DNA from 4 places in the Stappia sp. ICDLI1TA098 genome. Region 1 is predicted to be linked to each of the others. Evidence: predicted binding sites of a transcription regulator. Region 1 holds the regulator's gene; each other region holds the start of a gene.
The links. The regulator LexA, encoded in region 1, represses DNA repair genes until DNA is damaged. The targets are predictions, from matches to a motif close to TGTTCNNNNTGTGTTCNG.

Region 1 (7,648 bases):
CCAGGTGCTTGGCCAGCTCGTGGCGGAAGCCGCGCTCGACCAGACGGCGGCGGATCTCAATCTCGGCGTCTCCAACGAGGAACTCGTCAGGCTGATCCAGAGCGCACCGTCGTTCCAGCGGCCCGACGCCGGCGGCTTCGACCGCGCCCTGCTGGCCCGCGTGCTTCAGGCAAACGGCATGAGCGAGGACGAGTTCATCGCCGAGCGCCGCCGCTTCGAGGAACGCAGGCAGATCGCCGATTCGATCAGCGGCGGCATCACCACGCCCTCGCCGATGCTGGAGGTCTTCAACCGGCACGCCAACGAGGAGCGCAAGATCGCCTATGTCGTGCTGCCGAAGTCATCGGCCGGCGAGATCGCCGATCCGGACGAGGCGGCGCTGTCGGCCTATTTCGACGCCAACAAGGCCCGCTTCGCGGCTCCCGAATACCGCGCGGTCTCGCTGCTGAAGCTGACGCCGCAGGAGATCTCCCGTCCCGATGAGGTGACGGAAGACGAGATCAAGCAGGAATACGAAGCCTCGGGCGACCGCTTTGGAGAGCCGGAGCGCCGCCACATCCTGCAGCTCACCCTGTCCGGACCCGATGCCAGGAAAAAGGCCGAGGCGCTGCTTGCCGAGGGCAAGAGCTTCGACGAGATCCTGACCGAGTTCGGCACCACCGCGGACCAGATCGACCTTGGTTCGCTGACCCGCGCTGAACTGGTCGACCCGGCCATCGCCGAGGCCGCCTTCGCGCTTGGCGAGGGTGAGGTTTCCGGCCTTGTCGAGGGCCGTTTCGCTCCTGTCCTGCTGCGCATCGTCGAGGTGACGCCGGCCCACAAGACGCCGCTTGCCGATGTCTCCGACGAGCTTCGCACGCAAGTCGCGCTGCGCAAGGCCGAGCGCGAGATTCTCGACCTGCACGACGAGATCGAGGATGCCCGCGCCGGTGGCGCGACGCTCGCCGAGGTCGCCGAGCGCTTCAAGCTGAAGCTTGAGACGCCCGCCGCCTTCGACAGCGACGGCAAGGGCGAGAACGGCCAGGCCGTCGAGCTACCGGACGTTCCCGAGCTGGTGGGAGATGTCTTCGAGAGCGACATCGGCGTCGAGGCCGATGTTCTGCAGCTCGGCCGCGACGGCTTCATGTGGTTCGAGGTCACAAAGGTGACGCCGGCCCGCGACCGTACGCTCGACGAGGTTCGCGCCGATGTCGTCGCCGCCTGGAAGGAGCAGGAGCGCGGCAAGAAGCTCGACGCCATGGCCGCCGAGATCGAGACCGCTCTCAAGGATGGCGGTGCGTTCGATCAGATCGCCGCCGGCAAGGGGCTGGAGGTCAAGACCGCGCAGGGCGTCAAGCGCGCCTCGACCGACACGCCGCTGCCCCAGGCTGCCGTTTCCGGTGCCTTCACCGGCCCTGTCGGCGTCTCCGGCGCCGCCACGGGTCCTGACGGCACCCGCTACGTCTACGTCGTGACCGATACGAGCGTCCCTGCGTTCTTCCGCGAGGCAGGCGAGATCGCCGCCCTCGACCAGCGGCTCGCGCAGGCGCTCCAGACCTCGGTCATTGGCCAGTACGTGCAGGAGCGCGAGAAGCGCCTCGGCGTCAGCTTCAACCAGGCCAACATCAACCGCGTCATCGGCCAGGGGGGCTGACGCGACCGCGCCCCGCACCAGTCGCGGGGCGCGCGCACGCGCGAGGGGAAAGACGATGAGCAACCTCAAGGCCCTGATCGCCAAGGTGGCCGACGGCAACGCGCTGACACGCGCCGAAGCACGCCAGGCATTCGACGTGATCATGTCGGGCGCAGCCACACCGTCCCAGATCGGCGGTTTCCTGATGGCGTTGCGGGTTCGCGGCGAGACCGTCGACGAGATCGCCGGCGCGGTGGCGACGATGCGGGCGAAGATGCTTCCGGTCACGGCTCCCGAAGATGCCGTCGACGTGGTGGGCACCGGCGGCGACGCCTCCGGCAGCTACAACATCTCCACATGCTCGGCCTTCGTCGTCGCCGGCTGCGGCGTGCCCGTCGCCAAGCACGGCAACCGCTCGCTGTCGTCCAAATCGGGCGCTGCCGACGTCCTGATGGCGCTCGGCGTCAACATCGAGGTCTCGCCGGCGCAGATCTCCACCTGCATCCGCGAGACGGGCCTCGGCTTCATGTTCGCGCCGAACCACCATTCGGCGATGAAGCATGTCGGCCCCGCCCGCGCCGAACTCGGCACGCGCACGATCTTCAACCTGCTCGGCCCGCTTTCCAATCCGGCCGGCGTGAAGCGCCAGATGGTCGGTGTCTTCGCGCGCCGCTGGGTCGAGCCGATCGCCGAGGTGCTGCATGCGCTCGGCTCCGAAGCCGCCTGGGTGGTGCACGGCTCCGATGGCCTCGACGAGATCACCGGAACCGGCACCACGAGCGTCGCCGAGCTGAAGGGTGGAGAGATCCGCAGTTTCGAGATCTCGCCAGCCGACGTCGGCCTTCCGATCTGCCGGCCGGAGGACCTGAAGGGCGGAGAGGCAGCGGACAACGCCGTCGCGCTCAAGGGCGTGCTCGACGGCGAAAAGAGCGCCTATCGCGACACCGTTCTGATGAACGCCGGCGCGACCCTGGTGGTCGCCGGCAAGGCGGGCACGCTCGCCGAGGGCGTGGCCATGGCCGCCCGCTCGATCGACGATGGCGCCGCGCTCGACCGGCTGAAGCGCCTTGTCGCCGTGTCCAACCGGGAGAGCGGCAATGACTGACATCCTCAAGCGGATCGAGGCCTACAAGCGCGAGGAGATCGCCGCCGCGAAGGCCAGTGTGCCGCAGGCGGAGATCGAACGGCGCGCGGCCGCCGCCGACGCTCCGCGCGGCTTTTACGACGCGCTTCTCACGCGGCGCCGCGCCGGCGACTACGGTCTTATTGCGGAGATCAAGAAGGCAAGCCCTTCCAAGGGGCTGATCCGCCCCGATTTCGACCCGCCCGCACTTGCCCGCGCCTATGAAGAGGGCGGAGCGGCCTGTCTTTCGGTGCTGACCGATGGACCTTCGTTCCAGGGCGCACCGGAGTTCCTCGCCGCCGCGCGCGGCGCGACTTCCCTGCCGGCGCTGCGCAAGGACTTTCTCTTCGACACCTATCAGGTCTACGAGGCGCGTGCCTGGGGCGCCGACTGCATCCTGATCATTCTCTCCGCCGTCGACGACAAAACCGCAGCGATGCTCGAGAATACCGCGCTCGACCTCGGCATGGACGTGCTGATCGAGGTGCATGACGCGGTGGAGATGGAACGGGCGCTGCTGCTCTCCTCTCCGCTCGTCGGCATCAACAACCGCAATCTGCGCACCTTCGAGACCGATCTGGCGACCAGCGAGGCGCTTGCGCCGATGGTACCCTCCGACCGGCTGGTGGTGGGCGAATCCGGCCTCTTCACGCCGCACGATCTTGCCCGCATGGGCAACTCCGGCATTTCCACCTTCCTCATCGGCGAAAGCCTGATGCGCCAGGACGACGTCGCCGGCGCCACCCGCCGGCTGCTGGCGCGCGACGACGCCGCCGCGGCCGAGTGACCTTTCGCCCGTGCAAGGGACGCATGAGCACATGACTGCCGACACCCCCAAGCTCACCCATCTCGACGACAGCGGCGCGGCCAACATGGTCGATGTGTCCGGCAAGGCCGTGACCACGCGGGAGGCGACGGCCAGGGGGCATGTGCGCATGAAGCCCGAGACGCTGGAGATGATCCGCTCCGGCAACGCCAGGAAGGGCGACGTTCTGGGCACCGCGCGCATCGCCGGCATCATGGCCGCCAAGCGCACCCATGAACTCGTGCCGCTCTGCCATCCCCTCGCCCTGTCCCGGGTCTCCGTCGACATCGAGCCGGACGACGCGCTGCCAGGCCTCAGGGTCAGCGCCACGGTGCGTCTCGCCGGTCAGACGGGCGTCGAGATGGAGGCGCTGACGGCGGCCAGCATCGCCTGCCTGACGATCTACGACATGGCCAAGGCCGTCGACCGGGGCATGGTCATCGGCGACATTCGCGTCACCGCCAAGTCGGGCGGCAAGTCCGGCGACTGGGTGCTCGACGGCGACGACCTGGAGCCCGACACGCCATGAGCCTGATTTCCGTCGAGGAGGCGCTTGCACGGCTTGTCGGCGGCGTCGAGCCGCTGGCGGTGGAAACCGTCGCGCTCGCCGAGGCGAACGGCCGCGTCCTTGCCGCCGATCTCGCCGCCCGCCGCACGCAGCCGCCCTTCGCCGCCTCCGCCATGGACGGCTACGCCGTGCGCGCCGCCGACATCGCCGCGACGCCGGCGACCCTGCGACTAATCGGCGAGGCCCCCGCCGGCCATGCCTTCGCCGGACGGGTGGGTCCGGGAGAGACCGTGCGCATCTTCACCGGTGCGCCGCTGCCCGAGGGCTCCGATACGATCCTCATTCAGGAGAATGCGACGCGCGACGGCGACATTGTGACCGCGTTGGAGAGCGAGCCCGAAGGGCGTTACGTGCGCGCCGCCGGCCTCGACTTTGCCGAGGGAGATGTGCTGCTTTGCGCCGGAACCAGGCTCGGCTTTCGCGACCTGGCGCTCGCCGCGGCGATGAACCACGCTCATCTCGCGGTGCGTCGCCGGCCGCGCGTGGCGATCCTGGCGACCGGCGACGAACTGGTCGAGCCCGGCGGCAACCCGGCTGACGACCAGATCATCGCTTCCAACGACACCGGCCTTGCCGCCTTCGTCGAGGATTGCGGCGGCGAGGCCATCCGCCTCGGCATCGCCCGCGACACGCAGCACGCGCTGGCCGAGCGCATCCAGGCGGCACGGTCGGCCCGTGCCGACATTCTCGTGACGTTGGGCGGCGCGTCGGTCGGCGACCACGATCTCGTGCAGGATGCCCTCGGGCTTGCGGGAATGGAGCTCGCCTTCTGGCGTATCGCCATGCGCCCCGGCAAGCCGCTGATGGCTGGTGCCATCGGTGACATGCGCGTGCTGGGGCTGCCTGGCAATCCGGTCTCCAGCCTCGTCTGCGCCCTGCTCTTCCTGCGTCCGTTGATCGACGCGCTCTCGGGGCTGCCGGAAGCCGGCAAGCGCGGCGCGGAAATGCTGCCGCTGGCGGCGGCGGTCGGCGAAAACGACCGGCGCGAGGACTACCTGCGCGCCAGCCTTGTCATCGGCGAGGATGGGATCGAGCGGGTTCTCCCCTTCCCGCGACAGGATTCCTCGATGCTCGCCACGTTCGCACTGGCCGAGGCGCTGGTGGTCCGCCCGCCCCACGGCGCCGCGCTCGCCGCTGAAACCCGCGTCCCCGTCCTCCGCCTCGACCGCCGCTGACGACCTCGCCGCGAAACGGCGGTTGTGGAACAAGCCGGGAACGGCTAGACTATGTTCATGATTTGTCCGGGAACATGAGTCGCCGGCGCGCGGAGCGCCGATGGGGGATGCCGCAGAATGTTGACGCGCAAGCAGCACGAATTGCTTCTCTTCATCCATGAGAGGCTCAAGGAAGCCGGCGTGCCGCCCTCCTTCGACGAGATGAAGGATGCGCTCGACCTTCGCTCGAAGTCCGGCATTCATCGCCTGATCACCGCGCTGGAGGAGCGCGGCTTCATTCGCCGGCTGCCGAACCGCGCGCGCGCGCTCGAAATCATCAAGTTGCCCGAATCCGTTTCCCCCGGTCTGGCCGCGCCGCGCAGTCAGGGGTTTTCGCCTTCCGTCATCGAAGGCTCGCTCGGCCGGCCGCGCGAGACCGCCCCGCCCGCGCCTGTCACCGAATCGGAGAATATTTCCATTCCCGTGATGGGGCGAATTGCCGCCGGCGTGCCGATCGAGGCGATCCAGACCCACAGCCACACGATCTCCATGCCGGCCGACCTTCTCGGAAACGGCGAGCATTACGCACTCGAGGTGCGCGGCGATTCGATGATCGAGGCCGGCATTCTCGACGGCGACACGGTGGTGATCCGCCGTTCCGACAGTGCCGACAGCGGTGACATCGTCGTGGCCCTTGTCGACGACGAGGAAGCGACGCTGAAGCGGTTGCGCAAGAAAGGCGCGTCGATCGCGCTGGAGGCGGCGAACCCTGCCTATGAAACGCGCATCTTCGGTCCCGGCCGGGTGAAGGTTCAGGGCAAGCTCGTCTCGCTCTTCCGTCGCTACTGAGCGACAGGAACCGATGGCGTCCACGGACGGCGCCAGCGATAGGAAGGCACTGCCGTCACCCGCAACGCCGGGTGACCTTGCCCCTTTGCCCCCGATCCAGACAAGGAGGCGGAGGGCACGCCTGTCGCTTGCATCGCGCGCATCGGCGTTGCAGTTGCATCTGCCCGCACCTGCCGCTGCCGCGTATCTTGCGCCTCACTCTCCTCTATCCGCCTCCCCCCGGTCTGCTTTCCCCCCAGTTGCTCTGCCTGCTCTCCCTCTGTCTGTCCGCCTTCTCCTTGCCGCGCGCGAGGGCGACCTGCCCTCTTCTCGACGGAGATCGCAGCGAGGCTGGCGGCCGGCCCTGGAGGCTTTTCGTCCAGGTCGTCATCGCTGGCATTCCCGAGCGAAACACCGACGCGGGCCGGCGGGCCGATGCTCCGCTGCCCCGGTTCGGCCGCACTGCCCTGCCGGGCCGGCCTCGCAGGTTCCTCAGTGCCGACCGACAGGGTGGCGGCCTCTTCGCGACCAGGTTCCGCTGCGGTCTCGTCGACGTCAAAATAGAGCGCCGTGGCGCCGTCACGCGCAAGGCGCGGGCCGTCGAAGATCCAGCGCGCCGCGCAATCGGTCGGCGCCTGCAGCGGCGTGACGAGAATGTCGGCGCGCTCGCAATCCTCGGCAAGCCCCTCCGGCGCGCGCGTCAGCGCCACGACAAGCGGCGAGCCGGACGTTGCCGCATGGGCGGTTGCCACGCACCCGAGAGCATCGCAATTCATGCGCCCGCGCGTCAGGTGGCGTTCGGCAAAGGACTTCGGCCCCACCCCGTCGGCGCGCAGCCACATTTCGCCGGCAAAGCCTGTCGGCCGTGCCGTCACCATCAGCCGCCCCGCCGGATCGCGCAGCGCGACATGGCGACCGTTCTCCGCAATCAGCATGTCCGGATGCCGATCGACCGACTGCAGCCAGATCGCCAGCGCCAGTGGAACCCCGGCAAGCTTGCGTGTGCCACGCGGGGCCAGGCAAAGGAGCGCGCCCGTCGTCACCACCAGCAGCGTGGCGATGAGCGACGGCGCGCCAACGATGCCGTCCCCCGGCGTCCGCTCTGCCGCCCATCGCGACATGGCGACGACGAGATCGAGTCCGGCCCCCATCGCGGCAAGCGGCAGCAATTCGAGCCCCAGCGGCATCAGCGCCAGAGACAGCACCGCGAAAGGCATGACGACGAGCGTCACCACCGGCATCGCCAGGAGATTGACGAGAGGACCGAGCGGCGCGACCCGGTGGAAATGATAGGCGCCGATGGCGCCTGTCGCGGTGCCGGCGATCAGCGAGGTCAGCAGGATCGCACCGAGCCAGCGGGTGGAGACGCGCAAGCCGCTCACCGCCACCGCCGTAACGCCCGCGCCGCCACCGTCGGGCTCGCGCCGCGCCGGGCTCCGGCGGGCCAGCAGTTCCTCATAGGCGGCGATCAACGCGACGACCGCGGCAAACGACATCTGGAGCCCCGGATCGAGCAGCGCTTCCGGCGTCGCCACAAGGATCACGAGCGCTGCAAGCG
Region 2 (7,648 bases), 740 kb from region 1:
TGCCGGTCTCCGCCGTCTCGATGATGCCGGCCAGATCCGTGCCGGCGATTTCGGCGGCGACCTTGCGGGAGAATTCCCCCAGGCGCGCCTGCTCGGCGGCGGCTTCCGCCTCGCGGTCGCTGGCATAGCCGTCGAGCCTTTCGGGAATCTCCACCAGCATGGCGTAGTTGGGGCGCGCGTCCTGATAGCGGATGAGCCCGGCGACCCAGCGGTCGAGCAGGCGCACCAGCCCGCCGTGACGGTAGGCGGGGGTGCCGAAGCCGCGTTGCCACAGATAGAGGAAGAGCGGGTCGCGCTCGTAGGCCCGGCCCTTCTCGGCGCGGTCGGTTGCCGCGAGCTTCGCTTTCTCGCGGGCCGCGTCCGCTGTCTTGCGGGCTTCTTCGGCGCGGATGCGCTGGCCGGCATACTCGGGGTTTGCCTCCAGCCGTGTGTCGACCTCGTCCAGAATGGCATCAAGGCGGTCGCTGGCCGCGTCGCGGTCGCGGGTGAGCTTGCGCCGCGCCTCGGTCAGCTCGGTGATCTCGGAGGTGAGCGCGTCATGCTCGGCGCGCAGCGACGACTGCGCGAGGTCGCGCTGCTCGAGCCGCTTGCGGGCCTCCGCCTCGTCCTTGTCGATCCGCTGGCCGAAGGCGTGCTCGCCCGCGTCGCGCAGGCGGAAGCGCGCCAGTTCGCGGAACGCATCGAGCTCCGCGCGGCGCAGGTCGGCGATGTCGCTCATCGCCAGTTCGACAGTGCGTTTGACCGAGGCTTCCTCGCGGCGAAGCTCGCTGAGCGTGCGCTCGATAGAGCCCAGGGTCTGCCGTCCGCTCACCATTCCCGTGTCCACCTCGACCTGTCATGCGTCTTCGGCTGGCCTACCATTTGGTGATCGCCCCCGTTTCTACCGGCTTCGACCAGTCCGGCTCGAGGCGTCCGCGCGCCTTGGCGCCGAGCACCGGATCCTGCACGATGCCGTCGTCCTCCTTGTCCCGGCGCACGGCGTCGAAGGTGCCCTTCGACACGCGCTGGGCCCAGATGTCGACGTGCTTGACCTCGCCGTCCTCTTCCGAGGTGACGTCCTGGGAGACGACTTTCCCGTCCGGGCCGATGGCCTCGACGATGAGGTAATAGTTTCGCGCCGCGCGGTTGGCCTGGGGAATGCGGGTGACGCCCGAGGGCGTTCCCGGTCGCGAGACCACGCGGACCTGGAATGTCTGCAGCAGCCTGGCCTCGAGCGCGCGCAGCCGATCTGCGGCCTGACGAGCCGCGGGCGCATCGCCCGTGGATGCGGCTGCCCTGCCGGTGGCGGCGATGGCGCGCGCGTCCTCGGCGACCTGCGGCTCCTCGGCGACGGCGGCGATGCGCTCGACCAGTGTGTCGTAGGTCTGCGGCAGCGTTTCGCTCAGCTCGATGCGCAGGTCCTGCGCCGCGCGCTGGCGGGGCACTTCCACGAGGAAATGCCAGGCAAGACCGGCGGCGAGGGCAAGGGCGAGGGCGATGGCCAGCCATTTGCCCCAACGGCCCCGGGTGACATAGAGCGTCGCCAGCGTGCGCTGGAAACCGAGAGCCGGCGGAGTGTAGACGAAGCGGTTGGCCTTCAGGTTCTCCACGCCCTCGGCGAGGATACGCTCGGAAACCTCGATGCCCTGGCTCTTGTAGATCTGACGCAGCCGCTCGATCATCTGCGCGTCGCGCTGGTCGGAATCGAGTTCCTTGACCGCAATCCGCTCGTCATGACGCAGCGTGTCGACGACATCCATTGCCATCATCAGGTCGTCGAGCGGGGCCTTGGTCGGGGAGGCGCTTTCGGGGGGCATGCTTTCGTTCCCGTTGGGGCCGGTCGGGCGAACCCGGTGACGCCGGACTCGCTTGTCATATGTGGCCGGCCGGGAGGTCGGCGCAAGCGCCCGGCGGCCGTCGGTAGCCGCCGGGTGACGTCATTGCCTAGGCGCCGAGGGCGTTGCCCTGGGCGGCGAGGCGGGCGAGCCGGCGCTTGCCGTCCTCCACCGCGTCGCGGATCTCTTCGGAGTTCTTGGTCGACATCTTCCGCATCTCCTGGATGATCTCGCGAGAGTTCACCTGGAAGTTGATCACGGAATCGACGAGCTTCTTGACTGCGGCCGCCTGGACGGTCGGTCCATAGCCAGCTTTCAGCGCCGCTTCCTGCACCGCATCGCCGATCTCCGCAAGCGTTTCCAGCGACTTCGACACACCTTCCTTCATGGCGTTGAGCGTTTCGGTGGATTCGTGCAGCCCCTGAAGGCCGGTGAAGGAGGCGTTGAGCGCCGTCAGCACCGAGTCGTTGGTGGAAAAGAAGCTGACCGCCTGCGAATAGACCCGCTCCTTGGCGTTTGTCGTCTGCATCAGACGCGCCATGATCACCTCGGACGTGTTGTAGCCGATGGTGAGGTTGTCGGAGAGGTCCTTGGCGATCTGGTAGCGCTTTTCCTCGTCCTGCATGGTGCGCATGGTCTCGTCGCGGGCAAGCTCCAGGCGGGCCTTGCCGGCCGCGTCGTCGCCGGTATAGGCCTCGACCTTGCCGTTGGCGCTCTCAAGCGCGGCCTTGGCCGCGTCGAGACGGTCCGAGGCGGAGCCGAGAACTTCCAGCGCCAGAACCTCCGCCTGTTTCAGTGCGCCGCGGAAGTCGCGATAGGCCTCGAGGATGCGTTGCTCGCGCTCGATCTGGTCCTTGGTGTCGCGGGCGACGTCCAGATAGGTCTCGCGGATCTTGCCGAAGCGGTCGGAGATGGTGCCGCGCGTCATGTCGCGCCACTTGTTGGAAATGTTCTCCATGAAGGAGATCTTGCCGTCGGCGAGCTGGTCGACCATGCCCTTGGCGTCGTCGCGGATCGAGTTGAACGCCTCGGTGATCCCCTCGTAGCGCTCGCCGATGCTCATCGCCTGGATCTCGTTACGCACCACCTCGTTGAAGGTCTGCGACTGGCCGAGCGTGCGCGTGATGACGGCGATCTTGTCCGGAGAAAGGTCGGAGATCTTCTCAAGCAGCGCGTTGATCGGCGCCTCGGCGGTGCTGCCCGGCATCAGGCCCATGTCGCGCAGCGCGCCCATGGCCCGGTCCAGATACTGTATGGGGGAAAGCGCGGTTGCAGGTGTCGTATCCGCCATAGTCCGTCCTCTGTTTCCCTGCCCCGGCGGTGCGAACGCGCATCCAGGTTCCGGTGGCAATCGTGTTACGCCCGATTTTTCGACGGCAAACGCGACCGCATCGTGACGAAGGTGGCGCGCCGCGGCCAGGGCGAGTTAAACACATTCGCGCCGCCGGTGGCACCATTCACGAGCGGTCCGAATGCGCGGCCGCCGCCTGGCCGTCTCTAGCCGGCGCGCGCGACCGCGATGCGCGCCGCCAGGCCGGCGTTGTTGCGCACCAGCGCGATGTTGGTTTCCAGGCTGCGGCCCTGTGTCAGCTCCAGGATGAACGACAGCACGAAAGGCGTGACGTCCTTTCCGCTGACACCGCGCCGGCTTGCCTCGTGCACGGCGCGCTCGATGGCGCCGGCCATCTCGCCAGCGGGGATCTCGGCTTCCGCTGGAACCGGGTTGGCGACGAGCAGCCCGCCATGGCCCGGGAAGGCGTCGCGCATGGCCATCAGCCGCGCTATCTCCTGCGGCGTGTCGAGCCGGTAGGGCGCGGCAAGGCCGCTGTCGCGGGACCAGAAAGCGGGGAAGACGTCGGTGCCATAGGCGATGACGGGCACGCCCTTGGTTTCCAGCACCTCGAGCGTCTTGGGCAGGTCGAGCAGCGCCTTGGCTCCGGCGGAGACGACGCAGACCGGCGTGCGCCCGAGTTCATCCAGATCGGCGGAAACATCGAATGTCGTCTCCGCGCCGCGATGGACGCCGCCGATGCCGCCGGTGGCGAAGACCTCGATGCCGGCGGCGTGGGCGGCCATCATCGTCGCGGCGACGGTGGTCGAGCCGGGGCGCTTGGTGGCCAGCGCAAAGGCAAGATCGGCGCGCGAGCACTTCATCACGCCCTCGGCACGGGCGAGGCGTTCGAGCGTCGCGTCGGAAAGGCCGACGTGCAGAGCGCCGTCGAGAATTGCAATGGTGGCGGGGATCGCGCCATGGGCGCGGATGTCGGCTTCGACCTGGCGGGCCGTCTCGACGTTGCGCGGCCAGGGCATGCCATGGGTGACGATGGTTGATTCCAGTGCGACGACGGGCTTGCCGGCGGCGCGGGCCGCTGCCACTTCCTCGCCGAAAACGATGGGCGCGTTCGTGCCTGTTTCTGCCGCTTCGCTCATGCGCTCTTCAGATCCTCTCGTCGGACCGCCCGGCCTTTGGCGCGGACGGGGTGCCTCTCCCCCGGTGTCTCCCCACAGTCACATTCGCAAGACGTGTTCCCTGGCGCGCTTATAGGGGTGGGGGCAGGCCGAGTCGAGCGCCGGCGCGCGGTCGCGGGTGTGCCATCCGGGCGCATCCCTCAGCCGTCGGCGATCGCCGGCCAGGACAGCGTCGCGGCGACCGCACCGTCGCAGCGCAGGGTCAGCGCGGCCGCGCGCAAACCGGCGGCAACGGCCCCCCTCAGGTCACGGCCATGATCGAGACCGGCAAGCGTTCCGGAGATGAGTGCGTCGCCCGCGCCCGTCACGTCGCGTACCGCGCCGGGCTCCACCTCCACGTCGAGCCGGGCGATGTCACCGCCTTCCATCAGCAGCAGCGGCGCGGCGCCGTCGCTCAGGCAGCAGGCGCGCAGCCCGGCCGCGCGCAGCGTCCGCGCAAGCACTTCCGGATCGGGAAGCGGCTCCTGTTCGTCGTGGCCGGTCAGCGCCGCTGCTTCCGCGCGGTTGCAAAAGAGAAGGTCAAGACGAGGCAGCAGCGCGCGAAGCCGGCCTGCCTTGGCCCGGGACACGGTGTCGGCGGCAAGGCGCCGCTCACCCGCGGCCGAGGCCAGCCGCTCCAGAAGTGGTGCCGGCAGATTGGCATCAAGAAACCACAGGCGGGCCGAAGCGGCGGCCGGCAGGGCTTCGTCGAGTGCGTCGACGGCCAGTCCGTCGGTGATGCGTCCGTCCACGACGGCGGCGGGCAGCGAGCCGTCGGGATCATGGATGGCGATGTAGCGGCCGGTCGGGACGCCGGGGCAAATTGCGGGGCGGACATCGACCCCCTCGTCGGCGAGGCGCTCGAGCAGCGTGCGCCCCTCGGCGTCGTCGCCAAGGGCACCGACAAGAGAGACCGGCACGCCGAGCCTGAGCAACGCACGCGCCACATTGGTCGCGACACCGCCGGGGCGGCTGGAAAAGGCCGCCGGCGTCGAGGTTTCCCGCAGCACCTCGCGCGTGGCGTGGGCGAGCGTGTCGAGATGGATCGCGCCGAAGCAGCAGACGGACATGGCTGGGGAACCTGAGCGGATTTCGAGCTGACGACTACATCGCACGCCGCCCGGCATGGGGGGAAGTGGCGGCGCGGTGATTCTCCCGCTGCCCGCCACCTGTCAGGCGGGACCGTAATTCCGGCGTGACGCAAGTTGTCCACCGAACGTGAACGAAGCTCGAACACGAGCCAAATCAACGTTCTGTTTCAATACTTCAGCTTGCATTGCGGGGTGAGAACAAAAATGGTACAAACGCGCGATTTGAAACGCCGTCCCCGGCGTGGAATAAGGATGCTCCTGTGTCGCAAAATTCACTCCGCTTGGTCGAAGGCATTAAGATGGACAAGACAAAGGCGCTCGACGCCGCGCTTTCGCAAATCGAACGGGCGTTCGGCAAGGGCTCCATCATGCGGATGGGCCAGGGCCAGGTCGTCGAGGTGCAGACTGTTTCGACCGGCTCGCTCGGGCTCGACATCGCTCTTGGCATCGGCGGCCTGCCGCGCGGGCGCGTCGTCGAGATCTACGGCCCGGAATCCTCGGGCAAGACGACGATGGCGCTGCACACGATCGCCGAGGCCCAGAAGAAGGGCGGCATCTGTGCCTTCATCGACGCCGAGCATGCGCTGGACCCGATCTATGCGCGCAAGCTCGGGGTCAACATCGACGACCTGCTGATCTCGCAGCCGGATGCGGGCGAGCAGGCGCTCGAGATTGCCGACACGCTGGTCCGTTCGGGCGCGATCGACGTGCTTGTGGTCGACTCGGTCGCCGCGCTGACGCCAAAGGCCGAGCTTGACGGCGAGATGGGCGACAGCCTGCCGGGCATGCAGGCGCGCCTCATGAGTCAGGCGCTGCGCAAGCTCACGGCCTCGATCTCGCGCTCAAAGTGCATGGTCATCTTCATCAACCAGATCCGCATGAAGATCGGTGTGATGTTCGGCTCGCCGGAAACGACGACGGGCGGCAACGCGCTCAAGTTCTATGCCTCGGTTCGTCTCGACATCCGTCGCATCGGCGCGATCAAGGACCGCGACGAGGTGGTCGGCAACCAGACACGCGTCAAGGTGGTGAAGAACAAGCTTGCTCCGCCGTTCCGTCAGGTCGAGTTCGACATCATCTACGGCGAGGGCGTTTCCAAGATGGGCGAGCTGCTCGACCTTGGCGTCAAGGGCGGCATGGTCGAGAAGTCCGGCGCCTGGTTTTCCTACAACAGTCAGCGCCTGGGGCAGGGCCGCGAGAACTCCAAGCAGTTCCTGCGCGACAATCCCGAGATCGCCAATGAGATCGAGCTGGCGATCCGCCAGAACGCCGGCCTCATCGCCGAGCGGATCACCGAGCCCTTCTCGGAGACCGAGGCGGACGAGGACGGCGTCGTCGGCGAGTGATCGCCCGGCGTTGCCCTGTCTGGCGGATCGCGTAAGGCCGGTGGGCCCCGTGCTCGCGGTTGGTCCAGGCTTGTGATCGAAGCGCCCGCGTTCTCGCGCCGTGACATGCGGCAGACGAGACCGCGGGCGTTTTCATTGACGGAGCCGCGCCCTGTCCATGGCTTTGGACGCGCCGGTCACGGCCTTTCGACGTCGGGTTGAACGTCCTGCGCGCGCTGGACTTGTCGGTTCCCGGCGGATAAAAGCGGCCGAAGATCTTCAGACAAGGCGCAAGGCGGGTCAGGGGCGGCCGACAGGGAGGCTGCGGGTCCGCGTTTCGCCAGCGAGCAATGGGCGGCTTCATGAGCGGTGTAAACGAAATCCGGTCGGCGTTTCTTGAGTATTTCGCCAAGAACGGTCACGAGATCGTGGCGTCCGGGCCGCTGGTGCCGCGCAACGATCCGACCCTGATGTTCACCAATGCGGGCATGGTTCCGTTCAAGAACGTCTTCACCGGGCTCGAGAAGCGCGACTACCAGCGCGCGACGACGGCGCAGAAATGCGTGCGCGCCGGCGGCAAGCACAATGACCTCGACAATGTCGGCTACACCGCCCGCCATCACACGTTCTTCGAGATGCTGGGCAATTTCTCCTTCGGCGACTACTTCAAGGACCGGGCCATCGAGCTTGCCTGGAACCTGATCACCAAGGAGTTCGCACTGCCGCAGGACAAGCTTCTCGTCACCGTCTACTCCGAGGATGAAGAGGCGCATGCCCTGTGGAAGAAGATTGCGGGGCTTTCCGACGACAGGATCATCCGCATCCCCACCTCCGACAATTTCTGGGCGATGGGCGACACCGGCCCGTGCGGGCCGTGCTCCGAGATCTTCTTCGATCATGGCGAGCACATCTGGGGCGGCCCTCCGGGCTCGCCGGAAGAGGACGGCGACCGGTTCATCGAGATCTGGAA
Region 3 (7,648 bases), on a different contig from region 1:
TGCCGGTGTCGGACCTCGACCGGTTGGCCGCGATCTACAGGCGCTTCCTCGACAGCTATTTCGCCTCCCGCTGAGGCTTTTCCCCGGCGGCGCTCATCTTCAGGGAATTGCGTAGCTTTTCTAAGGTGACGCCGCGCGCGCTTCTTGCTTCACTGATGTGAACAGACGTGCCAGGGAGGAGCCATATGAGCACGACGACACCACCGGAAGCGGTTGGGGAGCCGCTTGCCGACAGTCCGCGCCGGATCGATCCGACGCGGGTCAACCCGATCACCATCAACGTCATCGTCGACGCACTCGGCGCGGGGATGCGCGACTTCCGCAGCGCGCCGTTCTACGGCCTGTTCTTCGGAGCGGTTTTCGCCCTCGGCGGCAACCTGGTTCTGCTGACCGCCTCGGCGTTTCACATGAGCTACCTGAGCTATCCCCTCGCCGCCGGCTTCAGCCTGATCGGGCCGTTCATCGCCGTCGGGCTCTACGAGGTGAGCCGCCGGATCGAGGCGGGAACCCCGCTTTCATGGCCGGGCGTGCTCGGCGTGATCTGGGAGCAGCGCAGCCGCGAACTCGGATGGATGGCCTTCGTCGTGCTCTTCATCCAGATCATGTGGATGTATCAGGTCCGCCTGCTGCTTGCCCTGTTCCTGGGCTTCCAGTCCTTCGCGAGCTTCGGCGAGTTTGTCGAGGTGGTGCTGACGACGCCCGAGGGCCTCCTCTTCCTGATCATCGGCCATGTGGTCGGGGCGGTGTTGTCGGTGGTGCTTTTCTCGCTCACCGTCGTCTCCTTCCCGATGCTGCTCGACCGGGACATCGACTTCATCACCGCAATGATCACCAGCGTGCGCGCGGTGGTGACAAGCCCCGTGCCAATGATCGGCTGGGCGCTCGTCGTGACCGTGACGCTGATCGTGTCAATGCTGCCGTTCTTCGCCGGACTGCTGATCGCGCTGCCGATCCTCGGCCACACGACGTGGCACCTCTACCGCGCGCTGGTGCCGCCGGCCGACCCCGTTGCAGACACAGAAGCCGATGCGGGGACGGAGCCGGCGTGAGCGACATGGATCACCGGCTCGCATCTTGCGCCTCTTCTTCCTGTCCGGCCTCGGCCAGATAGGCGGCCCGCGAAGCGATGTCCTCCCCGGCCGGACGGTAGTCGACGCGGGTCAGATAAAGCCCGTCGGGCGGGGAGACCGGACCGCAAGCCTCGCGGTCGCGCGCGGCGAGCGCCCTGGCCACATCGTCCGTTCCCCAGCGCCCTTCGCCGACGAGGCGAAGGGTGCCGACCATCGAGCGCACCTGGTTGTGCAGGAAGGAGCGCGACGCGCACTCGGCGATCACCGTTTCGCCCGAACGACGCACGCAGAAGGTCTCCAGTGTCTTCCACGGGCTTTTCGCCTGACAGCGAGAATGGCGAAAGGTGGTGAAGTCGTGATGCCCGACGAAGACCTGCGCGGCCGCGTGCATCGCCTCCGCGTCGAGTGGCTTCTTGACGTGCCAGGCAAGGCCGAGGTCATGGGTGAGCGGCGCAACGCGGTTGACGATCCGGAACCGATAGTGCCGGCGGATCGCGGAAAACCGCGCATCGAACCCCTCATGCATCTTCTCGCAGGCGAGAACCGCGACCGGGTCGGGCAGACAATGGAAATTGAGCGCACCGAGAATGGTTGCCTCAGGCCAGTCCTTCTCGAGATCGAGATGGGCGACCTGTCCCGTCGCATGGACGCCCGCGTCGGTTCGTCCCGCGCCGCCAATGGTGACCGTCTCGCCGGAAAAGGCCTTCACGGCCCGCTCGATCACGGCCTGCACGGACGGGCCGTTCGCCTGTCTCTGCCAACCAACGAACGGGCGGCCATCGTAGTCGAGCGTCAGCTTGTAGCGCGGCATGTCATCACCGGTTCAGGACAATCATCTGGCGGGGTCACGCGGGTCGGCCGTTCCGTTCCGGTTGCCGCATTGGCGCCCCCGCCCGGCGGTAGTGCCCGAGCCTGCCGACTTCAATCGAACGCCTCGAACGGGGTGGCGAAACTCACCTCGATGGGAAGTGCCGCACGGGCGGCCTCGGTAAGCGCCAGCGCCTGGAAGGCAGCCCCCGCATACGGCGCGGATACCTTGCGCGCAAGCTCCGAGTCGAACCCGAAACGCGGATAGTAGGCCGGCGGACCGAGCACCAGAACGAGATCGACGCCTTCCCCACGCAATGTCTCGAGCCCGTCGCGCACCAGCGCCGAACCGATGCCCGAGCGCTGAAGGTCGGGCGTGACGGCAACCGGCGCCAGACAGGCGATGGTCAGGCGATGCGCCGGTCCCGCTCCCGTGACCCGCGAAAAGGCGACATAGCCGACGACACGACCGTCCGGCCCGACCGCCACCCGTTCATGCAGGAACGCACCGCAGGCCCGCAACTCGTGAACGAGCCGGGCTTCGGCGTCCTGGCCGAACGCCGCGCCGAGCAGGGTGGAGATCGCTTCCGCGTCCGCGGAAGAGGCCGTTCTGAGCGTCGGAGCAAGAGATGGATGGGTCATGGTCACGGGTTCCGGTTGGCTTGCGGCTACTGCGGGCAGGGTGGGACATCAGGCGTGCGCGCCTGACAGGCTGCATCCTATAGCAGGCGCCGACGGCTTGGCGATTGTGCAATGACGCTGCCGTCGCCTGTCAGGAAAGCCGGTCGCCGGTGGCGATCTGCGCGCCGCGCAGGAACTCAGCCGCAGCCATCGGCTTGCGCCCGGCCCGCTGGAGCTGCAGCAGCCTCACGGCTTCGCCTCCGCAAGCCACGACGAGTCCCGCCTCCGTGTCCGCCGCGACGACGTCTCCCGGTGCCGCACTGCCTCCGGCGTCCGCAAGCGCCGAGCGCAGCACCTTCACCCGCTCCGTGCGACCGCCAAGCTCGATCTCACACCAGGCGCCTGGAAAGGGCGAAAGCCCCCGGATATGGTCGTGCACGTCCTGCGCCGGTCGGCTCCAATCGATCCGGGTTTCGGACTTCTCGAGCTTGCGGGCATAGGTGACACCCTCTTCCGCCTGCGGCGTGGCGACGAGGCCACCGCGCGGCAGGGCGGCGAGCGCACGCGTCATCAGGTCGCCGCCAAGCGCGGACAGGCGGTCGTGCAGTTCTCCTGCGGTCATGGTCTCGCCGATGGCAACCTTCTCGGCCATATAGACCGGGCCGGTGTCGAGTCCCGCCTCCATGCGCATGACCTCGACGCCCGTTTCCCTGTCGCCGGCCATAATCGCCCGGTTGATCGGGGCTGCCCCGCGCCAGCGGGGCAGCAACGACGCATGCAGGTTGAGGCAGCCGTAAACAGGAACATCGAGCACCGCGCGCGGCAGGATGAGGCCATAGGCGACGACGACGGCGACATCCGGCTCGAGCGCGGCAAAAGCCGCGCGCTCTTCTTCCCCCTTGAAGGAGACGGGCGCACGCACCTCGATACCGAGCGTTTCGGCGGCCTGATGCACCGGCGAACGCCGCTCCTCCATGCCGCGTCCAGCCTTGCGCGGCGGCTGGGTGTAGCAGGCGACCACGTCATGGCCCTGGCCGACGATTTCCATGAGCGTCGGCACGGAGAAATCCGGAGTGCCCATGAAGACGACGCGAAGGCTCATGCCCGTTTCCCTTGTTCTTTGCGCCCCCAGGCGGGGATACATGTGGACGGGTGGCAGAAGGGCGGCACCCACGCAGGCCCCGGGTCCATCATCGCCCGGGCGCTCTCGGCCGCAGCCGGCCCTTATCGCTACGGAAATGCCCGCAGCACTCAGGCCTTGTCGGTCAGCCGCGCCTGTTTCTGGAACTTCTTCACGACCCGCTCGCGCTTCAGCTTGGAGATATGGTCGATGAACAGCACGCCATCCAGGTGATCGATCTCGTGCTGGAGGCAGGTGGCGAGAAGGCCGTCGGCCTCGATCTCGCGCTCGACGCCCTCGCGGTCGAGAAACTTCAGCGCGATCTTTTCGGGCCGTTCCACATCCTCGTAGTATTCGGGAATGGAGAGGCAGCCTTCCTGGTAGATCGAGCGCTCAGGCGATTCCCAGATCACCTGAGGGTTGATCACCACCATCGGCTCCGCCTCCTCGCCCTCGCGCGCCACGTCGAGCACCAGCATGCGCCTGGGCACGCCAATCTGGATCGCCGCAAGGCCGATCCCCGGCGCGTCGTACATGGTCTCGAGCATGTCGTCTGCCAGCTGGCGGATCGCATCGTCGACCTTGGCGACGGGTTCGCTGACCAGCCTAAGCTTGGCGTCGGGGAGGATGAGGATGTCGCGTTTCGTCATGCCGCTGAAATATGGGAAGTCCGGCCGTGCGTCAACGCGTGCGGCCACGGAAACCGCGCGCCGCACGTTCCCTCGTTTCGAGGGATGTTCTATATTTGTTTCCATGACAGCGATTCTGTTCTCGATCGGCAACCGTCCCGTGACCATGGCCGAGGCCATTGCCTGTGCTGCCATTGGCGCGCTGGTGTTGCTCGCGGTCGTGGTCGTGACCCTGCTACGGCAGGCCGGCGTCAGGCGCCAGGCCGAGTGGCGGGCGGAAGATCGCGCGCATGAACTTGAGGAAAAGCTTGCAGCCATGGTGAAGGCCCAGTCCGAAATGACCGGACGGATGCAGACCATGGCGGAGGTTTTCGGCTCGCGGCAGGGCGACCTGATGCGTGCCGTCAACGACCGGCTCGACGGCATGAGCCACAAGCTCGGCCAGTCCATGGCGGAGACAACCCGGCGCACCCATGAGGGACTGAGGCACCTGCACGAACGCCTCGCCGTGATCGACCGGGCGCAGGCGACGATCAGCTCCTTGTCCGGGCAGGTCGGCGAGCTGCAGTCTATCCTGGCCAACAAGCAGACGCGTGGCGCTTTCGGTCAGGGCCGGATGGAGGCACTGATCCAGGATGCGCTGCCACCAGCCGCCTTCACCTTTCAGGCAACGCTCTCGACGGGCGTGCGCCCCGACTGCCTGATCCATCTGCCCAATGGCTCACCCTCGCTCGCCGTCGATGCAAAGTTCCCGTTGGAGGCCTATACCGCGCTGAAGGATGCGCGCGATGCCGAGGCGACGAAACAGGCCCAGGCCCGGTTCCGGCGCGACATCGGCAAGCACCTGTCAGATATCCGCGAACGCTATCTCGTGCCGGGTGAGACGCTCGACACCGCTTTCATGTTCGTTCCCTCGGAGAGCGTCTTTGCCGAGATCCATGAGCAGTTCGACGATCTTGTCCAGCGGGCGCATCGCCTGCGGGTGGTGATCGTCTCCCCGTCCCTGCTGCTGCTCTCCATCCAGGTGATCCAGTCGGTGCTGCGCGACGCGCGGATGCGCGAGGAGGCCCACCGCATCCAGGCGGAGGTCGGCCATCTGGTGCAGGACGTGACGCGCCTCGACGAGCGCGTTCGCAAGCTCCAGTCTCATTTCGGCCAGGCGGAACGGGATATCGAGCAAATCCTGATTTCCAGCGAAAAGATCACCAAACGCGGTCGTGGCATCGGCGAGCTGGATCTGGCACCGGAGGCAGCACCTGTCGCCTCCAGCCCCGACACCGGGCTGCGCCCGAACGGGTCCGGTCTTCCGCCGCTCCGCGACCACCCGGGGCATCAGGGCTGACGTCGGCCCCGCCGTCGCCTCGACGACAGGCCCGGATCAGCTCACCTCTTCGATATCGACAAGCAGGCTGTCCTTTTCCGAGATCACCCTGACCTGCCGCGCGTCATCGGCATAGTTCTCGAGGACGAAGCGAAAGTCGATGGCATGCAGCACCTGCAGGCATCGCCCCGGAAGCGGATGCACGGTCACCTTCACCACATAGACAGGCGGGTTCGATTTCTCGATCGCATCAAGCACGGCTTTCGCCTCGTGACAGGGCGTCGGCGCGACGACCCGACCAATGACGACGAGCCTGCCCGGCCTCGGAGGCATGGTATCCACCCATGCCTTGACCTTCTCCAGATCTCCAACACCCATGACAACCTCCTTTTTGGAAAACACCCGATTTGCTATCGGCCGCGGCCAGAAAGCTGACAGGTCGACACACACCATAAATTGCATTTTTATTTAAAAGCAACTCATTCGCCACCTCCCTCCCCTTTGCTTGCGCTGGCGCAAGCGGTTAAGAGGGAGATCCCACCCAAGCGGAGCTGCCCGATGTCCCTCCTGATCGCCGTCGCCGGATGGAATTCCCTGCCCTGGGTCGAGAGGCTATCGTCGCGGCTGCCAGGCCATACGGTGCGCAGCTATCCCGATGACCTTGGGGACCTGTCGGAAATCCGCTATGCACTCGCCTGGAAGCCGGAAGCGGGCTTGCTGGCGCGCTGCCCCAATCTGGAAGTGATCTTCTCGCTGGGAGCCGGCGTCGACCATCTGCTCGCGCAGCCGGATCTACCCGCAGCGCCGCTCGTGCGGGTGGTGGATCCCGATCTGACGGCTCGCATGAGCGAATGGGTGGCGCTGCAGGTGTTGCTCCATCATCGCCAGCAACTGACCTATCTCGCCCAGCAGAAGGCACGGCTCTGGAAGGATCTGGACCAGCCTGCTGCACGGCGCGTGCGGGTGGGCATCCTCGGTCTTGGCGTTCTGGGGACGGATGCGGCGCGCGTGCTCGCGACGCTCGGCTTCGAGGTCGCCGGCTGGGCGCGCAGCCGCAAGACGCTCGACGGGATTGCCTGTTTCGCGGGATCCGACGAACTCGATACCTTCCTCGGACGAACCGACATTCTGGTGAACCTGTTGCCGCTGACACCAGACACCCGGCACCTCATCGATCACGCCCTGCTGTCGAAACTCGCTCGCGACGGGGCGCTCGGCGGTCCGGTCTTCATCAACGCCGGCCGCGGCGGCAGCCAGGTCGAGGCGGACCTGGTGCGCGCGTTGACGGACGGCACGCTCACGGGGGCAAGCCTTGACGTGTTCGAGACCGAGCCGCTGTCGCCGGACAGCCCGTTGTGGGGACTAGAGAATGTCGTGGTGACACCGCATGTGGCGGCCGACAGCGATCCGGAGACGATCTCGGACTATATCGCCGCGCAGATTGCCGCGCATGAGCGCGGCGAGAAGCTCGAGAATGTGGTTGACCGGACGGTCGGCTACTAGGAGCAGCGACGCTCCGCTGCTCAGCAATGGTAGCGGCGGGCCTTGGTGAACCAGAGATCTACAATCGCCTGGACGACGGGGCGCAGGCCCCGCGACGTATCCGGCTTCTGGAAAAGCGCATCGAACCAGCCGGCACTGGCTTCGTTTACCGGTGCGTCGCGCGTCAGTCCGATGATCGGAAGCGATGCGGCATCGAACCGCTGACGCAGCCGTCGTGCCAGGTCTCCGCCATTCAGCCCCGGAAGGCGAACCGCGGTCACCACGCAATCGAACGGCGGACCATCCGCCTCATCTGTATCCGCCAGCAGATCAAGCGCCGTTTCCGCCAGGCTCACCCTGCGGATGCGCACATTCCCGGTCAGGGCTTCAAGCGTTTCGCGAAACAGACGCGCGTCGTCCGTGTTGTCCTCCACATGAAGGAAAACGGCATGGGGTATCGCATGCAGCATTCAGAGCTGTCCGTCCGAGGCTGGAACGCCAAATATCCCGTCGTGCCAAAGGCAGGAAGCGGGTATCGGGGTCCGGAAATGCAAGAGGGCAGCGGACGGGATGAGGCAGGAGCCACCGGAGACCGACC
Region 4 (7,648 bases), 960 kb from region 1:
GCGCGAGCGTCAACGCCTCGAAGCCAAGCATCGGCCGCTCGCCGCCTTCAATCATCGCGGCCGGGGTGACCAGTTCGAGATTCTCGATGCGAATGCCATGCGAGCCGTCGCGGTAATAGCCAGGCTCGTTGGACACGATCATGCCCGGTTCCAGCGCGACATGACCGGTCTTGGCGATGCGCTGCGGCCCCTCGTGCACAGAAAGATAAGACCCCACGCCGTGCCCGGTGCCATGGTCGAAGTCGAGCCCGGCCTTCCACAGCGCGATGCGGGCCAGCGCGTCGAGCTGCGCACCGCTCGTTCCCGCCGGGAACCGCGCGGTGGCGATGGCGATATGCCCCTTCAGCACCAGCGTGAAATGGCGCTTCATCTCCTGCGTCGCGGCACCGACCGCAATGGTCCGGGTGATGTCGGTCGTACCGTCCTGATACTGGCCGCCGGAATCGATCAGGAACAGACTGTCCGGCGGGATCTGCAGGTTGGAGCGCCGATCAACGCGATAGTGGCAGATGGCCGCATTGGGGCCCGCGGCCGAGATGCTGTCGAAGGAGATTTCCTTCAAGGCACCGGTTTCGGCGCGGAACGACTCGAGCTTCTCGGCAACCGCGATCTCGTCCAGAGGTCCCTCGGCCACCGCGCCGTCGAACCAGGCGAGGAACCGGCAGAATGCAGCGCCGTCGCGCAGGTGCGCCGCCCGCGCGCCAGCGATCTCGGCCGCGTTCTTCACAGCCTTCGCCCGCGTCACCGGGTCCGCCCCGGTCACGACCCGGCCGCCAGCCGCGGCAACCGCCTCGCCCAGAGCGGCTCCGGTCCAGTCGGGATCCAGCATGACCGCCGCACCACTGCCACCAAGCTCCGCCAGCGCCGGCATCAGCGCCTCGGGACCATCGATCACGGCAAGCGCCTCCAGATGATCGCGCGAGGCGTTGGTGAGCTTGCGCGCGTCGATGAAGATGCGCGGGCGCCCTTCCGCCGGCAGGACGGCGAAGGATAGCGGCAGAGGCGTATGCTGCACGTCGCTGCCGCGGATATTGAAGAGCCAGGCGATGGAATCGGGCTGGGTCAGCACGAAGGCATCTGCCCTTGCGGCGGCCACCGCCCGCGCCATGCGGTCGATCTTGGCCGCGGCCTGCTCGCCGGCGAACGCATCAGGATGCACCGTGACGGTTCCAAGCGGCGACGCCGGCCGGTCGGACCAGACCGCATCGAGCGGATTGTCGTCGACGGCAACCAGTTCGGCTCCCGCGTCCGCACAGGCATCGGCGAGGCGCCTGGCGCCATTGATCGTGTGAAGCCGAGGATCATAGCCGATACGCGCGCCGGGCTTCACCGTTTCGGCGAGCCATGTCGCAGGTGGGGTCTCGATCAGGTGCTGCGGCGCGAAGACCGAGGTATCGACCTGCTCGCGCACCTGGATGGTGTAGCGGCCGTCGACGAAGATGGCCGCCTCCCGGGCGAGAACAACGGCCATGCCGGCGGAACCGGCGAAACCCGTCAGCCATTCCAGCCGGGCCTCGCTCGGCGGCACATATTCCCCCTGGTGGGCATCGGCGCGCGGCACCAGGAACCCGTCGAGACCGCGGCGGGCAAGCTCATCCCGGAGCGCCGCGCACCGCGCGGAACCCGTACTGGGATCAATCATCGTGTCGAAGGACTGGAACATGACGAGACGCTAGCGAGAAAACGAGGTCCGCGAAAGGGGAAACACGGTCTCACAGCCCCGGCTTTGCACGCGTTCTGTGCAGCGGATGCACAGCTGCTGTGCGCCTTGCACAGACTTTGGATGTTGCATCGCAAAATTTCCAATTCGCACATGCAGCAATCGCAGCACTGCCATGCACTTATCGCACTTTTCGCAGAGCTCGGTTCCCCCCATATTGGACTTGTGAGTTTGAGGGAGGAACCTCTCTAGAAGAGACCTCGAACCGGAGTAAAGATCATGGCCATTGCCACCACGACTGCACTTGCCGGCGTATCGCACGGCACCTCGAAGAGCCTGTTCCGCAAGGCCATGGATTCCATGGTTGCGGCGCGCGAGCGCCAGGCTCGCCGCTATGTGAACGGCTATCTGCTCTCGCTCGATGATGCGACGCTTGCCGCCTACGGCTACGAGCGTGCCGAGCTTGAGCGTCAGGGCGGATTGTCCGCGGCGTTCTGATCCGGCGCAAGGCGCGCTAAGCGCCCTGCACCCGGCAGACAACAAAAGAACCCGGCCTTGCGCCGGGTTTTTTTGTGCCTGAACGCCGCCCGGACCACCCGGGCCGGCGCGCCGCGTGTGCGTCACACAAGGTGACGCCCACGCATCAGCGTCAACGTCAGCCAGCCGTCGCGGTCCTGCCTGCGCACCAGGCGGAACCCCTGCGCACCATAGGCAAAGAGGATACGCGGTCCGTCCTCGACCCGCAGCCCGGACAGCACCAGCGTCGCATCATGCGCCATGCGCCGGGACAGACCATCCGCCATGCGCATCAGCGGCCGCGCCAGAATGTTGGCGACGACAAAATCGAAGGGCCCCTCCTCGTCGAAGACCCGGGCGTCGACGCCCGCCGCCGTCGCCACCTTCAGCAAGGGGCCGGCCAGATTCGCCACCGCATTGGCGCGCGCGGTTTTGGTCGCCACCGGATCGATGTCGGTTGCAAGCACCTTCTGCCGCGAAAGCCGTGCCATGGCGATGGCGAGCACGCCGGTCCCCGTACCCAGATCGAGCATGCGCGCATAGCGCCGCCGCGTCAGCAGCCGATCGATCTCGATCAGGCAGCCCGCCGTTGTGCCGTGATGCCCTGTCCCGAAGGCCAGCGCGGCCTCGATCTCAATGGAGACGCCATTGTCGGGCCGTTTGTCGCGGTCATGCGCCCCATGCACGAAGAAACGTCCCGCGCGCACCGGCTTCAGCCCTTCCAGGCTCTTGGCGACCCAGTTGATGTCTTCAAGCTCGACCGCCTCGACAGGCGCGGCGAAGGCATCCGCGCCAAGTCGGTCGCGCACCAGATCGGACGCCTCGCCGGCACTCATGTCGAAGAGCAGGATCTCCGCCGTCCAGTCGCGGCCGTCGGCGGACGCCTCGAACACGGTCACCGGGTTGCCATCGTCCTCGAAGTCTCGGGACAGCAACTCATAGATGCGCTTTGCCTCGATCTCCTGGGCGGTGATACGGACGCGGATGGTCGACATGAGGGCTCCGGGGCTTCCTGCGGATGGGGCGGGGTTGCCCGCCTATAGACCCGCGGACGGCCATCGGCAACGGCCTTGGCGGGGAGAGGGGGCGGCGGGCGCTCCGATAGTCCCCCAAAGCGCGCGCCCGGCGTCGGCGGACACGCGTCAGTGCCGCTCGACGAAACCGTCCAGGACCTTCTTCCGGCCAGCTTTTTCGAACTGGATCGTGAGCTTGTTTCCCTCGATGGCAACGATCTCGCCATAGCCGAACTTGATGTGGAAGACCCGCTCGCCCGTCGCGAAGGAGGACGGCTCCTCGGCAACTGACTTCACCACAAGGTCCCCCTCAATGGTGCGCGGGCCACCGCTGCCGCGCCGCTCGTTGCCGCTCAACCGACCGGCAAACCCGCCGCGCGTCCCCGCACCGCCTCCTCCCGAAGACTGGGAGCGCTGCGCCCGCTGCCATCCCGGCGTCGAATAGCTCGACTGGAACGGATCACGCGTGTCGAAGCGGCTCGCGCCGTAACCGCCGCCATAGCCCCCATAGGACTTGGACGGCTCGACCACGTCCACATGGTCGGCAGGCAACTCGTCGAGAAAGCGCGAGGGAATCGTCGATTGCCAGCTGCCGTGAATGCGCCGGTTGGAGGCGAACCAGATCTTGGCACGCCGGCGCGCCCGGGTCAGGCCGACATAGGCAAGGCGGCGCTCCTCCTCCAGGCCGGCGCGACCGGATTCATCGAGCGCGCGCTGGTGCGGAAAGAGCCCCTCTTCCCAGGCGGGAAGGAAAACCGTGTCGAACTCCAGGCCCTTGGCCGAATGCAGCGTCATCAGCGACACCGCCTCGGCGTTGCCGTCCGCGTCCCTGTCCATCACCAGCGAGACATGCTCCAGGAACCCCGCCATGGACTCGAACCCGTCCATCGAGCGGATCAGTTCCTTGAGGTTGTCGAGCCGCCCGGGCGCCTCGGCGGAACGGTCGGCGCGCCACATCTCGGTGTAGCCGCTCTCGTCGAGCACGATCTCGGCCAGTTCGGTATGCGGCATGCCCTCGAGCTGATCGCGCCAGCGGTCGAAGTCGGCAAGCAGCATCCTGAGCGTCGTGCGCGCCTTTGGCCTCAGCTCTTCCGTCTGGCAGAGATCGGCTGCCGCCTGCATCAAGGGCATCCGGTTCGCCCGTGCATGGGCATGAACGAGCTTGAGGCTCGCTTCGCCGAGGCCGCGCTTCGGCGTGTTGACGATGCGCTCGAAGGCGAGGTCATCGGCCGGCTGAACGATCGCGCGGAAATAGGCAAGTGCGTCGCGGATCTCCATGCGCTCATAGAAGCGCGGCCCGCCGACGACCCGATAGTTGATCCCCAGCGTGACGAACCGATCCTCGAACTCACGCATCTGGAAGGAAGCGCGCACCAGGATCGCCATCTGCTCGAGGCCGTGGCCCTTCGCCTGCAATGCCTCGATCTCGTCGCCGATGGCCCGCGCTTCCTCCTCCGAATCCCAGACGGCGGCGACCGAGACGCGCTCGTCATCCCCCTCGTCCTCAAGGTCGGTGAACAGCGTCTTGCCGAGACGGCCCTCATTGTGGGCGATCAGATGAGAGGCGGCAGCCAGGATGTGGCTCGTCGAGCGGTAATTGCGCTCCAGCCGGATCACCTTGGCGCCCGGAAAATCGTGATCGAAACGCAGGATGTTGTCGACCTCGGCGCCGCGCCAGCCATAGATCGACTGGTCGTCATCCCCCACGCAGCAGATGTTGGTGTTCCCCTGTGACAGCAGCCTCAGGAGCATATACTGCGCGATGTTGGTATCCTGATACTCGTCCACCAGCATGAAGACGAAGCGGCGCTGGAAGTCCTTCAACACGTCCGGATTTTTGCGGAACAGCGTAATGACATGCAGCAGCAGATCGCCGAAGTCGCAGGCGTTCAGGATCGACAGCCTGTCCTGATAGAGCGCATAGAGCTCACGCCCCCGACCGTTGGCAAAGCTGCGGGCCTCTCCTTCTGGCACCTGTTCGGGGGTCAGGCCGCGGTTCTTCCACCCGTCGAGCAGCCCGGCGAAGGCACGCGCCGTCCAGCGCTTGTCGTCAAGCCCTTCGGCCTGGATGATCTGCTTGATCAGCCGGATCTGGTCGTCCGTGTCGAGAATGGAGAAACCGGACTTGAGACCGACGAGTTCCGCATGGCGGCGCAGGATCTTGACGCAGATCGAATGGAAGGTGCCCAACCAGGGCATGCCTTCGGCGCTGTCGCCGATCAGCCGCTCGATGCGCTCCTTCATCTCGCGCGCGGCCTTGTTGGTGAAGGTCACCGAAAGGATCTGGCTCGGAAACGCACGTCGCGTCGCCAGAATGTGGGCGATGCGCGTGGTCAGGACCTTGGTCTTGCCCGTGCCCGCGCCGGCAAGCACCAGAACGGGTCCGTCGAGGGTCTCCACGGCCTCGCGCTGCTCCGGGTTCAGCCCCTCGAGATAGGGCGTCGGCTGCATCGGCTCCGCCGGTCGCGCCATGGCCGCCCGCGCCCGCGCCGCGATACCACTGCCCGCGGGCACACCCCTGTCGTCGCGCCCCGATGGCACCGGCTCGGCATCTCGGGCGGAATGTCGGCTGTCGACAGGGAAATTGGCCATGCGGTCTCGGATCTCGATGGGTCAGGGTCACTCAAACCGGAACCGCGGATCGGGATTCGACCTCGCGCGATTCTGTTCTCTCTTTGGACCAATATAGCAACTTGTCCCGTCAATTGGAGGGGCGCAATTGCTCGCGCCCCTCCACTGCCCGGTCTGACGCCATTGTTATTCGAAAATCAGGCCGCAATGAGTGATGCCAACGCTTCCGCAGGTTCATCGAAGCGAAGATCGTAGAAGGTCCCTTCGGCCGAGGAAACGCGCGCGGAAACAACCCGCCCATCGGCAAGCTGAAGCTTCAGCGGCTGATCGGTCGCGATGCCCGCTGCGGAGGTAACCCTTGCCGCAAAGGCATCCGCCGCGCCGATAACGGCCTGATAGCGACGCCCCATGGCGGTAACGATCACCGCTTCTCGCATCTGCGCCTGCACCGCGGCCCGACGCGCCTGCAGATCGCGCGTCACATCGGCAAGGAACGTTTCCACCTCTCCGGCAAGCTGCCTCGTCACCTCGGCAAGGCTCGCAGAGACGGAATTGACGTCACCTGCAACACTCGCTGTCTCGCCGATGGCCGCCGTGACGGAAGTCACATTGTCGGCGACCGTGTCCGTTCCCGTCGAGGCGGCCAAGGCGGATCCTGCAATCTCCTGCGTCGCCGCGCGCTGCTGCTCGACAGCGCCGGCAATCGTCGACGTCAGCTCGCGGATCTCCGACATCGCTGCCGCGATGTCGCCGATGGAATCGACTGCCCCGCGCGTCGACGACTGGATGCCGGTGATCTGCGAGGCGATGTCCTCCGTCGCCTTTGCGGTCTGTCCAGCCAGGCTTTTCACTTCGCTCGCGACCACCGCGAAGCCCTTGCCGGATTCACCCGCGCGTGCCGCCTCGATGGTGGCGTTGAGCGCCAGCAGGTTGGTTTGTTCCGCAATGTCGCGAATGAGATTGACCACAGACCCGATCTGCTCGGCGGCATCGGACAGCGTTGCCACCTCTGCATTGGTCGCGGTTGCCCGCGTCGACGCCGAGGCCATGAGATCGCTCGCCTTGACGGTCTGCGAAGCGATCTCGGCAATGGACGCCGAGAGCTCCTCTGCCGCCGCAGCCACCACCTGGATGTTGCCGGAGGCGGCTTGCGTGGCAGCGCTCGCCGACGAGGCGTCGGTCGCGGCGCGGCTCGCCTCCGAACTCAGTGTTTCAGCGGAGCTTCGCATGTCGACGGCCTTGGAACCCGCCACATCCAGCGTCGAAGACACGCTGGAGCGGAACCCCTCGATCATGGCCTCGATGGAGGCCTGCCTGTCGCGTTCGCGCAGGCGTTCATCCTGCAGGCGGCTTTCCAGGTTGATGCGCTCAACGGCATTTTCCCGGAAGATCTCGATGGCTCCGGCCATCGCTCCGATCTCGTCCGCCCTGCCGGTGTTGGCGATGACAATGTCCGTGTCATTGGCAGCCAGACGGCGCATCACCTCCAGCAATCCCGTTATCGGCGGAACAATGGAGCGATAGACCCAAACGGAAAACGCCATGGTGGCCAGCGCGAGAGCTGCGATCAGCCCAAGCCTCCACAAGAAGGAGCGCCCGCCCGCCGCCACGCCCATGGCAGCCTCGGAAGAGATGGCCCCCGCCAACGCGTTCTCGACCCGCTTCAGCGCCTCGATACGGACGGTGCTGCCCTTGAACCACTGCGGTCCGGTCACAGCCGAGATATCGCCGCCAAAGGGAGCCGCGTAGGCAAGCTGTCGCAGTGCCGCCACATCGGCTTCGACCGGACCGGCAAGTGCGCTTTCATACGTCGCCACCATGTCTGGCGAGGCAAAACGCCGGAAGGTATCCAGATAAGTGTCCTGCATCGCGCCGAGGCGCACGAAAT

Region 2: recA (recombinase RecA) is a predicted target of LexA. The motif match lies at 5,548-5,565, and genes of this name have one in related genera.
Region 3: ACSLUQ_RS12455 (DNA recombination protein RmuC) is a predicted target of LexA. The motif match lies at 4,354-4,371, and genes of this name have one in related genera.
Region 4: ACSLUQ_RS01910 (ATP-dependent helicase) is a predicted target of LexA. The motif match lies at 5,855-5,872, and genes of this name have one in related genera.

The regions. Positions count from the first base shown of each region.
Region 1 is NZ_JBTZBT010000001.1:1,392,437-1,400,084, reverse strand. It holds gene ACSLUQ_RS06290 (peptidylprolyl isomerase) at 1-1,633, shown strand, start outside; gene trpD (anthranilate phosphoribosyltransferase) at 1,689-2,717, shown strand; gene trpC (indole-3-glycerol phosphate synthase TrpC) at 2,710-3,522, shown strand; gene moaC (cyclic pyranopterin monophosphate synthase MoaC) at 3,554-4,069, shown strand; gene ACSLUQ_RS06270 (molybdopterin molybdotransferase MoeA) at 4,066-5,283, shown strand; gene lexA (transcriptional repressor LexA) at 5,401-6,111, shown strand; gene ACSLUQ_RS06260 (ComEC/Rec2 family competence protein) at 6,105-7,648, opposite strand, start outside.
Region 2 is NZ_JBTZBT010000001.1:656,501-664,148, forward strand. It holds gene ACSLUQ_RS02840 (coiled-coil domain-containing protein) at 1-814, opposite strand, end outside; gene ACSLUQ_RS02845 (DUF6384 family protein) at 855-1,796, opposite strand; gene ACSLUQ_RS02850 (cell surface protein) at 1,924-3,105, opposite strand; gene ACSLUQ_RS02855 (pseudouridine-5'-phosphate glycosidase) at 3,312-4,244, opposite strand; gene ACSLUQ_RS02860 (PfkB family carbohydrate kinase) at 4,424-5,332, opposite strand; gene recA (recombinase RecA) at 5,614-6,699, shown strand; gene alaS (alanine--tRNA ligase) at 7,041-7,648, shown strand, end outside.
Region 3 is NZ_JBTZBT010000002.1:455,646-463,293, forward strand. It holds gene dapE (succinyl-diaminopimelate desuccinylase) at 1-74, shown strand, start outside; gene ACSLUQ_RS12430 (DUF2189 domain-containing protein) at 186-1,049, shown strand; gene truA (tRNA pseudouridine(38-40) synthase TruA) at 1,060-1,881, opposite strand; gene ACSLUQ_RS12440 (GNAT family N-acetyltransferase) at 1,992-2,519, opposite strand; gene fmt (methionyl-tRNA formyltransferase) at 2,650-3,600, opposite strand; gene def (peptide deformylase) at 3,750-4,268, opposite strand; gene ACSLUQ_RS12455 (DNA recombination protein RmuC) at 4,372-5,589, shown strand; gene ACSLUQ_RS12460 (hypothetical protein) at 5,626-5,946, opposite strand; gene ACSLUQ_RS12465 (2-hydroxyacid dehydrogenase) at 6,127-7,071, shown strand; gene ACSLUQ_RS12470 (response regulator) at 7,092-7,520, opposite strand.
Region 4 is NZ_JBTZBT010000001.1:433,561-441,208, reverse strand. It holds gene ACSLUQ_RS01925 (aminopeptidase P family protein) at 1-1,663, opposite strand, end outside; gene ACSLUQ_RS01920 (hypothetical protein) at 1,940-2,158, shown strand; gene ACSLUQ_RS01915 (50S ribosomal protein L11 methyltransferase) at 2,281-3,171, opposite strand; gene ACSLUQ_RS01910 (ATP-dependent helicase) at 3,319-5,781, opposite strand; gene ACSLUQ_RS01905 (methyl-accepting chemotaxis protein) at 5,958-7,648, opposite strand, start outside.